DNA from 2 places in the Lysinibacillus sp. C5.1 genome. Region 2 is predicted to be linked to the other one. Evidence: riboswitches for the same ligand, from Rfam matches in the RefSeq annotation. Region 2 holds a riboswitch; the other holds the start of a gene.
The links. Region 2 has a riboswitch for S-adenosylmethionine ahead of metA (homoserine O-acetyltransferase MetA). Riboswitches for the same ligand answer to the same signal wherever they lie in the genome.
Positions count from the first base shown of each region.

Region 1 (8,076 bases), 1.7 Mb from region 2:
TGTATAATGTATATGAGTGATTTTAATAATGAAAAATAATGAATTACTGCTTATTATGATGTTATTTTGTTATATTATTTTCTTGTAAATTTATTAATGGTTGTGGTATCTTTTCATAGATTTGTCAATATATTTGGGTAAACGGAAATGGGATTTTTGCTCAGCTTTTCAAAAGAACACGTAATGAAAGAGGGAAAAGTGTGATTTTTCAAAAACAGAAAAAGGCAATGACGTTAGATTTACAGCAATACTCGGTGACAATGGATGTTCCGAACTCTCGAACACTGGTTAAGCAAATTGAAATGCTAAATTTGACAAAAGAAGATTTACAATATTTAAAAGCTTTTAAACCATTTGTTGAGGACAACATAAATCACATCGTTGACCGGTTTTATGAAATGATTGGAACTGAGCATAGTTTAGTAGATATTATTAATAAACATAGTTCTGTGGATAAATTGAAGGTCACATTGCGTCGTCATATTATTGAAATGTTTAACGGTACAATTGATGAGGAATTTTATAAAAGACGAGTAAATATCGCAAAAGTGCATGTACATATCGGACTGAGAACACAATGGTATATTTGTGCTTTCCAAGATTTAACCATGTCATTTATTGATTTAGTTGAAGAACATGTAGTGCATCCGAAAGACCAATTGAATACAATACGAGCAATTTCTAAAATTTCTAATTTCGAGCAGCAACTTGTATTAGAAGCGTTCGAAAGTACAATTGAGCAACTGAAGGAAAACGTTGAACGTGAGAAAGAAGCAGTTGAGAAAAAAATTGTGGAATCGTCAGAAGGATTAGCGACCATTTCACAAGAAACAAATGCCTCCTTCCATCTATTAAATAATCAATCACATGAAATTAAGCAATTGGCAAAAAAATCGCTTCAGGTGAGTACGTTAGCAGAAAGTCAAGCAATAGAAGGTCGCGAATGCTTACAACATCAATCTCAAAATATGTGTAATATTATTCAGTCAGTGGATGATATTACGGATAATATTAAACAATTAACGGATATGTCGAAAGAAATGGAAGCGATTATGAATGTTGTAACGAACATTGCCAACCAAACAAATCTGCTTGCTTTAAATGCAGCTATTGAAGCAGCCCGCGCTGGAGAGGCGGGGAAAGGCTTTAGTGTTGTGGCAGAGGAAGTACGTAAATTGTCTAGTCAGACGAAAGAATCTGTTACATCCGTTGCAAAATTATTAGAAAAAACGACAGAGCGAACGTCTAAACTGGCATATTCGCTTAGTAATATTCAGGCAGAGGTTGCTTCAGGTGAGGAGAACATGGCTCAAACTGAAGGACAGTTTAATAAAATTTTAGATGCAATGACAGAAGCTAAGTGTCAAAATGACCTTATGGAAAAAGAGGTTCAGGCCGTAGCTCAGGTCCTTCATGAGCTTGGGCTAGCATTTAATGAAGTAACAAATTCAGCTGACAAATTAGCAAATGTCGCACAAAACTTAAACTAGGTGAACTTTCGGTGTCAGGCACTCAAACAATTTCGAATTGTTTGAGTGCCTGACACTTTATAGTGTTGCTAAATTTGTAATGGGTTGAACGTTATTGTTTGTGAAAAAAGTTTATACTAATAAGGAGAGAAATAACGAATTAGGGGCGATACTTTATGAAAACAATAGTTGTATTAGGTGGCGGCATTACTGGTTTATGTACGATGCATTATTTACAACGCCAAGTATTGCAAAAAAACATAGATGTCAAACTAGTGCTTGTTGAGAAAAATCCCTACTTAGGTGGTAAGTTACATTCCGCTTATGAGCAAGGATTCATTATGGAAACGGGTGCTGACTCGATTGTGGCTCGTCATAAAGGGGTCATGGAGCTGGTGCAGGAGCTTAATTTCGAACGGGAGCTAGTGTACAACGAAACAGGGGTATCTTATATCTATACAAATGACGAATTACATGCGATCCCTGCTGATTCAACATTCGGTATTCCAATGAGTTTAGCGTCTCTTGAAGCGAGTACACTAGTATCAGAAGCAGGTAAACAACAGGCATTACAAGATTTAACAATGCCGAATAAAGGCTTTACTAAGGACAGCTCAATCGGTGAGTTTTTAACATATTACTTAGGGGAAGAACTTGTACAAAATCAAATTGCACCAGTATTAGCTGGGGTATATTCGGGTGACCTCCATCAACTGTCGATAGCATCTACCTTACCGTACATAATCGACTATAAAAATGAGTACGGTAGTATTATTAAAGGTTTTGAGGCAAATCGCGAACAATTTGTAAAAGCTTCCAACAAAAAGTTTATTTCGTTTAAACAGGGCTTATCATCACTTATCCATCGTCTTGAAGAAACGTTAACAAATGTAGAAATTATTAAAGGCGTAGCGACAACCAATGTAAAAAAACAGGAAGAACATTATACAATTACATTAGCAGATGGAAGCATGTTTGAGGCTGAGCACATAGTATTAGCACTGCCAAATGAAGCCGTACAAAGCTTATTACAGGACCCATCTTTGGATCGCTATTTTAAAGAATTTACTACAGCCTCTGCCATCACCATTTACTTGGGCTTTGATGTACCGGACGCAGTGTTACCGGCAGATGGGACAGGCTTTATTGTGTCACATAACTCGAATGTACAATGCAATGCCGCAACATGGACAAGCCGAAAATGGAAACATACATCTGCTAATAGCAAATTGCTCGTGCGCCTCTTTTATAAGAGCATTAACCCTGCGTATGAAACATTACGTATGATGACAGATGAAGAATTGACAGCTGTAGCATTAGAAGATGTAAAGAAAAGTTTAGGCATTGATGAAAAACCAATGGTTGTAAATGTAGCCAAGTGGATCGATCAAATGCCAAAATACGATTTGGCACATCATGAGGCGTTGAAAGGCTTAACAGCGGAGCTTGCAGAACGGTATCCCAACTTATCGATAGCAGGTTGCTCATATTTCGGCGTAGGTATTGGTGCTTGTATTCAAAATGGTAAAAAAATAGGCGAAGCGCTTGCGGAAAAACTAGTATCACGGTGAAGTTAAAGCTAAAATAATATTTTTTTCGTGAGAAATCTTCTTTGTTAAGTGAAATAGTCTTGACTCTATCGCCTGTAAACGATATGATTCTTTTAATTATTTGAAAAATTCATACTATATTCTTATCAAGAGAAGCCGAGGGACTGGCCCTATGAAGCTTCAGCAACCAACTTATGTCAGGTGCTAAATCCAGAAGACCTTATTGGTCGAAGATGAGAAGGAACAACAATTGCGATTCGTTAAAGCCTTCTTTTTGTAAAAGAAGGCTTTTTATATTTTGGATACAAGGAAAGAGAGGGCTACGATTTATGGGATTGCTAGAAAAGTTAAAAACACATGTGCTTACTGCGGATGGAGCCATTGGTACAGTATTATATGGTTACGGCTTAGAGTACTGTCATGAGGAAATGAATGTACAAAGACCGGAGTTAATTGAAAAAATTCATAGAGAATATATAGCCGCTGGTGCAGATGTCATTCAGACCAATACTTACGGTGCAAATGCGATTAAATTAGCACGTTACGGCTTAGAATCACGAGTGCAACAATTTAATGAAGCGGCAATCACGATTGCAAAACGAGCGGCAGCTGATGGCGGGCAATTTGTTTTAGGGACAATTGGTGGCATCCGTGGCATTCGTAAAAGTGATGCTACATTAGAGGAAATATTATTGACTGTTGAAGAACAAGCAAATGTGTTACTTGCAGGCAATCCTGATGGTCTTTTACTTGAAACGTATTATGATTTTGAAGAGTTAAGTGCAACGTTAAAAATGTTACGCAGCAAAACAGAGCTACCAATTATTGCACAAGTATCCATGCATGAGCCGGGTGTGTTGCAAAATGGAATGACGTTAAATCAAGCATTACATGAGTTACAAGCTCTTGGTGCAGATGTAGTAGGCGTCAATTGTCGTTTAGGTCCCCATCATACAATTCAAGCATTTGAAGGTGTGGAGCTTCCTGATAAAGCATTTATGTCAGCATATCCAAATGCGTCACTACTAGATTTAGAGGATGGGCGTGTCGTTTATGAGTCAGAAGCTGATTATTTTGGCCGAGCGGCAGTTGCATTGCGTGACCAAGGTGTTCGTTTAATCGGTGGATGTTGTGGTACGACACCTAAGCATATAGCAGCTGCGAAGAAATATTTAGAAGAGTTAACGCCGGTTGAAGCAAAGTATACGAAACCTGAAAAAGTAGAGATTGTGCGGGAAGCGGAACCTGCGACATATGAACCGCTACATGAAAAGGTGAAGCGCGAACGTTCGGTTATCGTAGAGTTAGACACTCCAAGACATCTAGAAATTGACGGTTTTATTCAAGGGGCAAAAAAATTATATGAAGCAGGTGCAGATGTCGTGATGATGGCTGATAATTCGCTTGCGTCTCCCCGCATTAGTAATGTCGCTATGGGTGCGTTATTAAAGGAGACACATGGTGTACGACCGTTGACGCATATTACGTGCCGTGACCGTAACTTAATTGGTCTACAATCCCATTTAATGGGCTTAAATGCACTTGGCATTCATGATATTTTAGCGGTTACTGGAGATCCAACAAAGGTAGGAGACTTCCCAGGTGCCACAAGTGTTTATGATGTTTCATCCATGGAGCTTATTCAATTAATTAAACAGTTGAATGAGGGGATATCATTTTCCGGTAAGCCACTTCGTAAGAAAGCAAACTTTTCTGTTGCGGCAGCATTTAACCCCAATGTTCGTGTATTAGATCGTGCAGTAGCACGCTTAGAGAAAAAGATTGAACATGGTGCGGATTATTTTATTTCTCAACCTGTTTATACAAAAGAAAAAATTGTGGAAATTTATGAAGCAACAAAGCATTTAGACGCCCCAATCTATATTGGTATTATGCCAGTAACGAGCTATAAGAGCGCCGAGTTTTTACATCATGAAGTACCAGGGATTAAATTATCAGACGATGCACTATCACGTATGAAGGCGTGTGGTGAAGATAAAGAACGTTCAACATTAGAAGGGATTGCAATTGCCAAAGAGTTAGTAGAAGTAGCGGCAGAATATTTTAATGGTATTTATTTAATTACACCGTTTTTACGTTATGATATGACGCTTGAATTAATGAAATTTATCGGACAATTGGATGAACAGAAAAAAGGAGTAAGTATAGATGGCTAAGCACTTGATTGAAGAGCAACTAGAGAAACGAATTTTAATTCTGGATGGCGCAATGGGTACAATGCTTCAAAATGAAAACTTATCAGCAGAAGATTTTGGTGGTGAGGAGCTTGATGGATGTAACGAGAATCTTGTATTAACTAGACCCGATGTGCTTGAAAAGGTTCATCGAAAATATTTAGAAGCTGGTGCGGATATCATTTGCACAAATACGTTTGGCGGTACACCTCTCGTATTAAATGAATATAATCTTGGGGCTAAGGCGGAAGAGATTAATAAACGTGCTGTGGAAATTGCACGCAAAGTAGTGGATGAATTTTCTACTTCAGAATGGCCACGTTTCGTTGCCGGAGCGATGGGCCCAACGACGAAAACGTTATCAGTCACTGGCGGTATTACCTTTGATGAACTAGAAGAAAACTTTTATGTACAGGCAAAGGCTCTAATTGAAGCAGGTTCAGATGTACTGCTACTTGAAACGAGTCAAGATATGCTCAATGTAAAAGCGGGGACACTAGGGGTGTCACGTGCGTTTAAAGAGACGGGCAAAGAATTACCGGTGATGATATCCGGCACGATTGAACCGATGGGTACAACATTAGCAGGGCAAACAATTGATGCTTTTTACATATCAATCGAACATATTAAGCCGCTTTCAGTCGGTTTAAACTGTGCAACTGGTCCAGAATTTATGACCGACCATATTCGTTCACTAGCAGAGCTTTCTACTGGCTATATTAGCTGTTATCCGAATGCAGGTTTACCGGATGAGGAAGGTTGCTATCATGAATCACCCGAATCCCTATCACAAAAATTAAAAGGTTTTGCGGAAAAAGGCTGGCTGAATATTGTCGGTGGTTGTTGTGGGACAACACCAGCCCATATTGCAGCAATTAGAGAAGTACTGAAGGATGCAAAGCCACGTCAATTACCTGAAGCTACACATGGTCATGTCGTATCGGGTATTGAACCTTTAGTGTACGATGATTCAATGCGTCCATTATTTATTGGGGAACGAACAAATGTTATTGGCTCTCGAAAATTTAAAAATTTAATTATTGATGGTAAATATGAGGAAGCGGCAGAAATTGCACGTGCGCAAGTGAAAAATGGTGCACATGTTATTGATATTTGTTTAGCGAACCCTGACCGAGATGAATTGGCGGATATGCGTGGATTTATGCAGGAAGTTGTGAAAAAAGTTAAGGTTCCACTGGTTATCGACTCCACAGATGAAAAAGTAATTGAGGAAGCATTGAAATTTTCTCAAGGGAAAGCCATCATTAACTCTATTAACCTAGAGGATGGAGAGGAACGTTTTGACGCCGTAATGCCATTAGTGAAAAAATATGGTGCTTCTTTAGTTGTCGGTACGATTGATGAGCAGGGGATGGCAGTAGATCGTCATCGTAAATTAGAAATTGCTGAGCGTTCTTATCAATTATTAACGGAGAAATGGGGCTTGGCTCCTGAAGATATTATTTTTGACCCGTTAATGTTCCCGGTAGGTACTGGAGATGAACAATATATTGGATCAGCACTTGAAACAATTGAGGGCATTCGTCTTATCAAAGAAAAAATGCCACGTACGTTAACGGTACTCGGTGTCAGTAATATTTCTTTCGGCTTACCACCAGTTGGCCGTGAAGTTCTGAACGCTGTTTATTTATATCACTGTACACAGGCGGGCTTGGATTACGCGATTGTAAATACAGAGAAATTAGAGCGTTATGCATCGATTCCTGAAGCGGAAATTAAGCTAGCAAATGATTTATTGTTTAATACAAATGATGAAACATTAGCGGTTTTCACTGATTTTTATCGTGATAAAAAGAAAGAGAAAACAGAAGCGGATATTCCGAAAACGGTGGAAGGGCGCTTAGCTTACTATATTTTAGAAGGAACAAAAGAGGGGCTTATTGAAGACTTAGATGCCGCTCGTGAAATTTTTGAGGCGCCGCTTGATATTATTAATGGGCCGCTGATGGAAGGGATGGCTGAGGTTGGCCGTTTATTCAACGATAATCAGCTTATCGTAGCAGAAGTATTACAATCAGCGGGTGTTATGAAGGCTGCTGTAGCACATCTTGAGCAATTTATGGAAAAAAATGAGGACAGTTCTGGTAAAGGTAAAATGGTGCTCGCTACTGTAAAAGGTGATGTGCATGATATCGGTAAAAACCTAGTAGATATTATTTTAAGTAATAATGGCTACAAAGTCGTTGATTTAGGTATTAAAGTAACGCCAGCTCAGTTAATTGAAGCGATTCGTAAAGAGAAGCCTGATTTCATCGGACTATCTGGCTTACTCGTTAAATCTGCTCAGCAGATGGTGATCACTGCGCAAGACTTTAAGGCTGCTGGTATTGATGTGCCGATACTAGTAGGAGGGGCGGCGTTGTCTCGACGCTTTACTGAAACGAAAATTGCTAATGAATATGAAGGACCTGTCATTTACTCAAAAGATGCGATGCAAGGGCTAGAGCAAGTGAATCTGTTAATGGGTAGTGAGACGCGAGAAAACTTTTTAGCTGAAATAGCAGAGTCCCGCCAAAAACGATTAGAAGCAGATGAAAAACGTGCAGCACGACCTGCTAAAGAAATTACAGTGAAGCCTGTACGTACTGTGAAAGATGCACCGGTGTTCCTGCCAGCGGATGTTCGCCGTCATGTGAAAAAGGAGTACTCGGTGTCGCATCTATATCCATATGTAAATATGCGAACATTACTAGGGCATCACTTAGGGCTAAAAGGACAAGTTCAACAATTACTAGATGCAGGGGATACGCGAGCAACAGAATTAAAAGCATTGGTGGATGATTATTTACAAAGTGATATATTGAAACCTTCAGGCTTGTATCAATTCTTCCCAGCACAAGC
Region 1 is NZ_CP066226.1:4,151,349-4,159,424, reverse strand. Features, by position in the region: gene I5435_RS20425 (globin-coupled sensor protein) at 201-1,490, shown strand; gene hemG (protoporphyrinogen oxidase) at 1,646-3,040, shown strand; SAM riboswitch class I at 3,160-3,259, shown strand; gene I5435_RS20415 (bifunctional homocysteine S-methyltransferase/methylenetetrahydrofolate reductase) at 3,349-5,196, shown strand; gene metH (methionine synthase) at 5,189-8,076, shown strand, end outside.
Region 1: it holds a riboswitch for S-adenosylmethionine, as region 2 does, so the genes downstream of both, I5435_RS20415 (bifunctional homocysteine S-methyltransferase/methylenetetrahydrofolate reductase) here and metA (homoserine O-acetyltransferase MetA) in region 2, are expected to answer to the same signal.

Region 2 (8,076 bases):
TTAAATTCGATCAAGGTGTCGGAAAAATCATGGGGCTCAACCTTATCTGTTCGCACAGATGAATTGCTCAACACCCTTAGTGGTAAAGAAAAAAGTGCCGTTTTATCAGCAGTTGAGATACAAGGAGATTTGCAATTAGGGATTGACCAAACCAATGTAGAAAGAATTAAAACACCTGTTATTTTAAAATATGCGGGTATCGCTATGTTTAAAGAGGATAAATTAGTCGGGTTATTATCAGAAGATGACAGTATTTATTTTAATTACTTGAATAACAAAATTAAAAGTACAGTAGAAGTTCTCGCGTGCCCTAAAGGTGGAGAGTTATCCACTGAAATTACGAGTTCGTCCTCCAAAATTAAAGGGACTTTCAAAAATGGTACGCCGCACATCACGATAAAAATTGATGTTACGCAAAATATTGGTGAAGTGAATTGTGCCATTAATTTAACCCAAAACCACACCATTCAACAGATCGACAAAAAGACAGCAGAAAAGATAAAAGCACATACAGAAAAAACTTTAGCTATTATTCAGAAAAATTATAAGCTCGATTTATTAGGTTTTAGCGAGGCACTCCATCGCAGCGATCCGAAAAAGTGGGAAAAGATTCATAAAGAATGGTCAACACTTTATCCAACTGTACCTGTTACGATCGATGTACAGGTCACAACTCAAGGATTAGGAACAATCCAAAACTCATTATTGTACAATTCAAAGGAGTAACTCACGATGTTCATTAGCATGATCGTCATACTTGTTTCGTTGATGATTGCTTATATTATGATTCCCCCATTGTTGAAAAAAGGCGAAAAAAAAACAATATTCGCCTTTTCTATTTTATTGTTTATAGGCGCCATTTTAAATATCGCCATTGGTTTAAAAATAAATATCCCTAGCCCATTAGATTTTATTACATTTATTTTTACACCTATTAGGAAAATGTTATTATCATTTTTTTAATAAGAATGACTAGAAAGGGTAGTGACTAATGGAAAAACAATTACTTAGTGCCAGACAATTTACAATCATTACCCTTCTCCATTCTATCGGGACGGCCATATTAATTGTGCCAGCGAGCATTACAAAGCAGCTTCATCAAGATGCATGGATTGGCGCAACTATTGGCGTCTTATTAAGCTCTTTAATTGTAAAATTGTATACAAGCCTTGGAACTCAAACACCGCACCTTACGTTTGTCGAAGCAAATGGAAAAATTTTAGGTAAATTTTTTGGAACTTTGACCTCTCTAGGGTTTATCACTCTCGCATTTTTTTCAGCTAGTGAATTGTTATATTTTATTGGCATCTTTATGCAAACAGAAGTAATGCCCGAGACACCTACTTTGTCCTTTGCTGTATTATTTACCATTATTCTTGTTTTTGCATCGTTTCTAGGCATTGAAGTGTTTGCACGGTCAGCAGAAATCCTATTTCCTATATTTCTATTTATATTTATTGTATTTCTTGTTTGTATTTCGCCTCAAATTAATATTGAAAATATCCAACCTATTTTTGAAACAAAGACAACATCTTTAATAACCGGTATTCTTAAATTTATGAGTATTTTTTCATTCCCGCTCGTTATGTTACTTATGATTTTCCCTTCTGCTGTTAATATACCGAAAGCAGCACAAAAAGGATTTTATTTCGGCACGCTCTGCGGAGGAATTGTATTAATTATCATTATCGCCCTCTCAACACTCGTAATTGGTCCAACGAATACTTCCATTGAGTCATTTCCTAGCTATGCACTGGCTCAACGGATTTCTATAGGCAATTTCTTTCAACGTGTTGAAATTGTTATGGCTGTCATGTGGATTATCTCCATCTATATTCGAACTTTTCTCTATTTTTATGCTTCTGTAATAGGTATAGCACAAATCCTAAATATTAAAGATCCACGACCATTGATTTTGCCATTAGGAATGTGCATGATTGCGTTGTCTCAAATTGTTCATCCGAATATTGTGCATTCTAATAATTATAATCAAAAAATTTGGCCGCTATATTCAGGCTTATTCACTGTCTTGTTAGCCTTATTATTACTTGTCATTGCAAAAATGCGAAAGATAAAAAGCAAAACAGCTGGTGATTGTTCAAATCAACAAACTGACCAAAGTACATTGAACTCAAGTGAAACACCATAAAAAATCCAATTTCTCAGTATTTCGATTGAGAAATTGGATTTTTTAAATCTTCACAAAAGCAAATGGAAAGCGACAAATTAGATATGGTATTCAATTTCATCAACAAAATCCCATTCATACGGCGTTTCTTGATAAACATAGTAGTTTAGCCAATTGGAGAATAATAAATGGGTATGTGCTCGCCATGTATTAATAGGTTCTTTAGCTGGGTCATCATTCGGGAAATAGTTAACAGGCACTGCAATGTCGATTCCTTTTGCCACATCGCGACTATATTCATCGGCTAGTGTTGTCGCATCGTATTCTAAGTGCCCAGTAATCATAATATTTTTATTATCTTTTGATTGGACAATAAAAACGCCTGCATCTTCTGAATACGATAGTAAACGTAATTTCGGATGATTGCGTACTTCTTCGATTGAAACAGAAGTATACCGCGAATGTGGTGCTGTAAATAAATCACTAAATCCTCTTACTAAATCGACCGTTAAATCCGTAATCACATGTGAATATACACCCGAACACTTTTCTGGTAATTCAAATTTTCCGATGCCATAGTGATGATATAAGGCAGCCTGTGCACCCCAACAGATATGCAAGACAGATGTGACATTCTTAGCAGACCAATCCATTATCTCTGAGATTTCTTCCCAATAATTCACTTCTTCAAATGCCATTTTTTCCACTGGTGCACCCGTAATAATCATCCCGTCAAAGCGACGATGGCGTATCTCATTAAATGTTGAATAAAAGAGTTGTAAATGCGATTTACTAACATTTTTAGACTCGTGTGTTGCCGTATTTAAAAATGTTATATTGACTTGTAATGGCGTATTTCCAAGCAATCGAAGTAATTGTAATTCTGTTTTCTCTTTTTCCGGCATTAAATTAAATATTAAAATATTTAACGGACGAATTTGTTGTGTTTTGGCACGATCTTCTTCCATGACGAATATTTTTTCCTCACGTAAATGTTCTCCAGCTGGTAAGTTTTTCGGAATATTAATTGGCATATTGTTGTCCCCTTTTCTTTCATTTTTTTCTCTCTATGTAAATTAAAAAATCCCCCTCATTCCATAAGAGCAAGAATGAGAAGGATAATTATCACGTTCACTCTTATCTCTCAAAGGAAAAATCCTTTGGTGGAATTAGCACCTTTCTAACAATGTTAGAGGTTGCTGAAGCGTCATAGGGCCAAATCCCTCAGCTTCTCTTGATAAGATTATTCAATTAAAAAGAATTGTATCATGAACAATTAAGAATTTCAATAATACATAGAATATTTTGTATTTAAATGAATGGAAGCTTATGAATTGTTAAACACTACTATCAAGTTATATTTTTGACAGCCAGTCCCAATTCTAATAGGCATACACGAAAATTAATGGAACCAATAAATCGTAATGGCAATCATAGAGGTATTATGTTAACATATACCTTTAGTAACAGAGAGGAACGTGAATATTTTGATTAAAATTGAACTCCCAAAACCAGACTTAGTAATTCGTCAACGTGAGCAAGTATTAAAACCAGGGGATGTAGAAATTACGCCTTTCCACGGATTTATTGATTTCCATAAAATCACTCGCGAAAAAGGTGGCATTTTCTTATTTTATAATGAAAAAAATGAGCTATTATTTGTAGGGAAAGCACGTAAAATTCGCCAACGTATTAAAAAGCATTTTGAAGATAATGTATCACCAATGAAAAAATACCGTGATGAAATTTTCAAAATCGAAGTGTATGAAATTGATGATCCAATGGAACGTGAAATTTACGAAACATATGCGATTAACACATTCCGTGCAAAATATAATCTAGATAAAGTATTTTATTAAGATTCAAGCCGTTAGCATACATGATGCTAACGGTTTTTCTATTCTATAGTGGCAAAAAGAAAAACCCCAAGCGTTGTCACTCGAGGTTTTCATCATTAGATAAATAGTTTTTCATCTTTAAATTTATGAGCTGTTAGCCAACTGACGATAACAAAGATAATCAATGAAGCTACTATCGGGATGGTCACCGTATGCATACCAAAAATCGTCGGATAAAAGCGATCAATCATAATATATAACGTCATGCCCGTAATCATGGACGCAATCGCCCCGTATTTATTGGCTTTTTTCCAATACAACCCTAGGACAACTGACCAAATAAAGACAGCCTCTAAGCCACCAAATGCAAATAAATTGAGCCAAACAAGTAAATCTGGCGGATTTAACGCAAATACAACGACTGCCAAACCAATCACCGTTGTTACCACGAAGCTAGCACGCTTGATTTCTCGATCATTGGCAGTGGGCTTGATATAGTTCAAATAAATATCCTTTACCACTGTTGAACTAACTAGCATCAGCAACGCATTCACGGTAGACATCGTCGCTGCCATCGGTGCTGCTAACACAATGCCCGCTAAAAACGGCGGCAACACTTTTAACGTAAGCAACGGCATTACCTTATCACCAATTTCAATGCCAGGAATTACTGGACGGGCTAATACACCAATCAAGTGCATCCCGAACATAATTGTCCCAATAGCAATTGTGCCAATAATAATCGCTAAATGCATGCTTTTGGAATCTTTATAGCTCATGGCGCGGACTGCTATTTGAGGAAGCCCTACCACACCAATGCCGATTAAAATCCAAAATGTTGAGACGTACAATGGTGTCAGTTCCCCTTCAGCACCAAATGGTGACACTAGGTTTGGATTTTCCGCAACAAGGGACGTCATAATTTGATCGATGCCACCACCGGCAACGATTGTCCCAATCAGTAAAATTACAGTACCAATCACCATAATGGAACCTTGAACCGTATCCGTTAACGCTACAGCACGGAATCCTCCGATAATCACATAAATTAATACTGAAACAGCAAAAATAAAGAGTGCTGCTGTATAGTCAAGACCTGTTAATGATTCAATTAAGCGCGCGCCCCCGACCCATTGTGCCATCATCGCAGAAAATAAAAAGACAATAATACTAATCGCTGACAATATAACGATGACATGGCTTTTGTAGCGTTCACGTAAAAAATCAATTAATGTAATCGCTTGATAGCGGCGAGCAATAATGGCAAATTTCTTGCCTAGTATCATCAGTACAAAATAGCCTGCTGGCAGTTGAGCCATCGCTAACAAGACCCATCCAAGCCCTTTATTATAAGCAACACCCGGTCCACCGATAAAGCTGCTTGCACTACCATACGTGGCAATCATCGTCATTGCTAGGATAAAGCCGCCCATTTCACGACCGCCAAGAAAATATTCCTGTAAAAATGAATTCGATGAACGAACATGCTTATTCGCCCATATGCCAATCCCAAAAATAATAATTAAAAAAACAAGAAGCGGAAAAATAACTTGCCAATGCATTATTCATCCACCTCCCCGTCATCAAATGGTACCTCTTTAAAAAAGAGCTTTAAGACGAGCCAGATTAATACAATCATAAAACCTGTTCCAGCGATGCAACTATAGAAAAACCAAGCTGGGAAACCCAATACATACGAATACGCTGTTGGATCCCCCGAACCTAGACCATAGGCAAAGCCGTACCAAATCGCAAAGTTGACAAATACAAGCCCAATGCCAATAAGCGCCTCACGATGCGCAATTTTAAAGCGTTGATCTTTCAAAATAGAATCCCCCTAACCTACTCTATTTTACTGTGATGTAGGACTAATGGGAAGCATTGTGAGAAAAGTAGATAAAAAAAGCAAAAGTTAGCGAACAATCCCTATCAAATGGGTATCTTACAAGGCTCCAATCCGAATACGCTTTCTGCCTTTTCGGACGATTGTTGTGATTTTTGTGGCGATTTTCCCCCACTTATTGGCGGTGTCGGCGTCTTTCGTGGCGATTTCACCCATCTTACCTATCTTCAAGAGCTTTTTAATTGCAATTGAAGTGCTTTTTTATCAATTTTCCCAACAATCGTTTTTGGTAATTCATCAATCATAATAATTTTTTTCGGGATTTTATAGTGACCTAAATAGCTTCGACACAGGTTTTCTACTTCGTCTACTAACGTATCTGACTTATGATGGCAGACAATAAATGCTGTGACAATTTCGCCCCAATAATTATCTGGTGCTCCAATGACTGCCGCTTCTTTTACGAGCTGATGACGAAGTATGCATTGCTCCACTTCTTGCGGATAGACGTTCTCCCCACCACTAATAATCATGTCTTTCCTACGACCGACGATATAAAAATACCCTTCTTCATCCATTGTCGCTAAATCACCAGTCCTTAACCAGCCATCTCGTATCGTATTGTCGGTTTCCTGCTGATTATTCCAATAAAATCGAAACATATGCTTGCCTCTAACGAACAGTTCGCCTACTTCATGGGCAGCGCAGCTTTCACCCGCTTGATTGATAATTTTCGCCTCATTAAATTGCATACTTTTACCCACTGCCCCCTTTTTGACATAAGCCTCTTCACGTGAGATATAAAAATTGTTCGGTCCAGCCTCTGTTAAGCCATAACCTTCTTTAAAAAAAAGTCCCTTTTTAAAAAACGCATCATATATCGGCAGAGGGCACGGTGCGCCGCCAGATAAAAACACTTTTACAGTGGGAAAACTACTTTTGTGAAAATAGTTTGTCGTTATCATGGCTTGATACATCGTTGGGACAAAAAGCGAAATCGTTGTCTTATAGAAATTAATTGCTTTGAGTGCTGTTTCCGCTTCAAACTTATCACCGATAACAACCGTCCCACCCGCCATTAACAATGGAATGGATAGTGCGTTAAGCCCACCCGTATGAAACATGGGCATATAGTTTAACGTACAATCGTCTTCACATAAACCCCAACTAATAATTGTATTAATTGCATTCCAATTTACAGAATTGAAAGACAACACTACCCCCTTTGCTTTGCCAGTTGTGCCACCTGTATAAATCATTAGCCAAGGTTCATTTAAATCCAGCTCTATTGAGCTCGCAATAGTCGCTGACGGCAGAACTTGTTGAATAGGGTACATCATTGCAAGTTGTAAAGGGCATGGTATTCCTTGGTCATATAAAAGTAAAGAAGGTGTAGCATCTGCAACAATTTCATTTAACTCCTCTGCACTTAAGCGCCAGTTTAAAGGAACATAAATCAGCCCCCGTAATCCACAAGCAAATAATATAGCAAATAAGTGACTATTATTTCGAGAAAAAACCGCTACTCGGCTACCTGATTGTAATCCTTGAACTTCAAAAAAATGGCTCCATTTGGCGATTTCAAGTGTTAATTGCCGATAAGTCCATTGTTCATTTGTTTCTAAGTTCACTAATGCTGGCCGATTCGGTGTTAAAGATGCACGATTTAAAATCCAGGCTTGCTCTGCAAACATCTTGAACTCCTCCTTTATCACATCATAATAGCGCCATCCACATGGAGTGTATGACCGTGGACATAGGAAGCCTCTTCAGATGCTAAAAATAAATAAGCATTAGCAATATCCCTAGGTGTACCTAATCGTTGAAGTGGCACGATTGCACGCATTTTTTCCAGTACCGTTTCAGGCATCTTTTTGACCATTTCAGTTTCTGTAAATCCAGGTGCCACCGCATTTACATTGATGCCTTTACGCCCTAACTCTTTTGCCCATGTTTTTGTCATACCTACAATCGCCGCCTTTGAAGCAGCATAATTTGTTTGCCCTACATTTCCATATACACCACTTACCGAGGAGGTATTAATAATTTTTCCGTATCCAGCAGCTATCATATGAACACTAACTTCTTGCGTGCAGTGGAAAACCCCTGACAAGTTGACATCAAGTACTTGTTGAAATTGGTCTTCTGTCATTTTTGACAACATGGCATCGCGTGTTATTCCTGCATTATTTACTAAAATATCAATGCGACCAGCTTGCTCGATCACAGTTGTCACAAGCTTTTTCACACTCTCTCTATCTGCTACG
Region 2 is NZ_CP066226.1:2,485,973-2,494,048, forward strand. Features, by position in the region: gene I5435_RS11980 (Ger(x)C family spore germination protein) at 1-726, shown strand, start outside; gene I5435_RS11985 (hypothetical protein) at 733-963, shown strand; gene I5435_RS11990 (GerAB/ArcD/ProY family transporter) at 992-2,149, shown strand; gene metA (homoserine O-acetyltransferase MetA) at 2,227-3,162, opposite strand; SAM riboswitch class I at 3,263-3,372, opposite strand; gene I5435_RS12000 (nucleotide excision repair endonuclease) at 3,616-3,987, shown strand; gene panF (sodium/pantothenate symporter) at 4,083-5,528, opposite strand; gene I5435_RS12010 (YhdT family protein) at 5,528-5,791, opposite strand; gene I5435_RS12015 (class I adenylate-forming enzyme family protein) at 6,037-7,503, opposite strand; gene fabG (3-oxoacyl-ACP reductase FabG) at 7,521-8,076, opposite strand, start outside.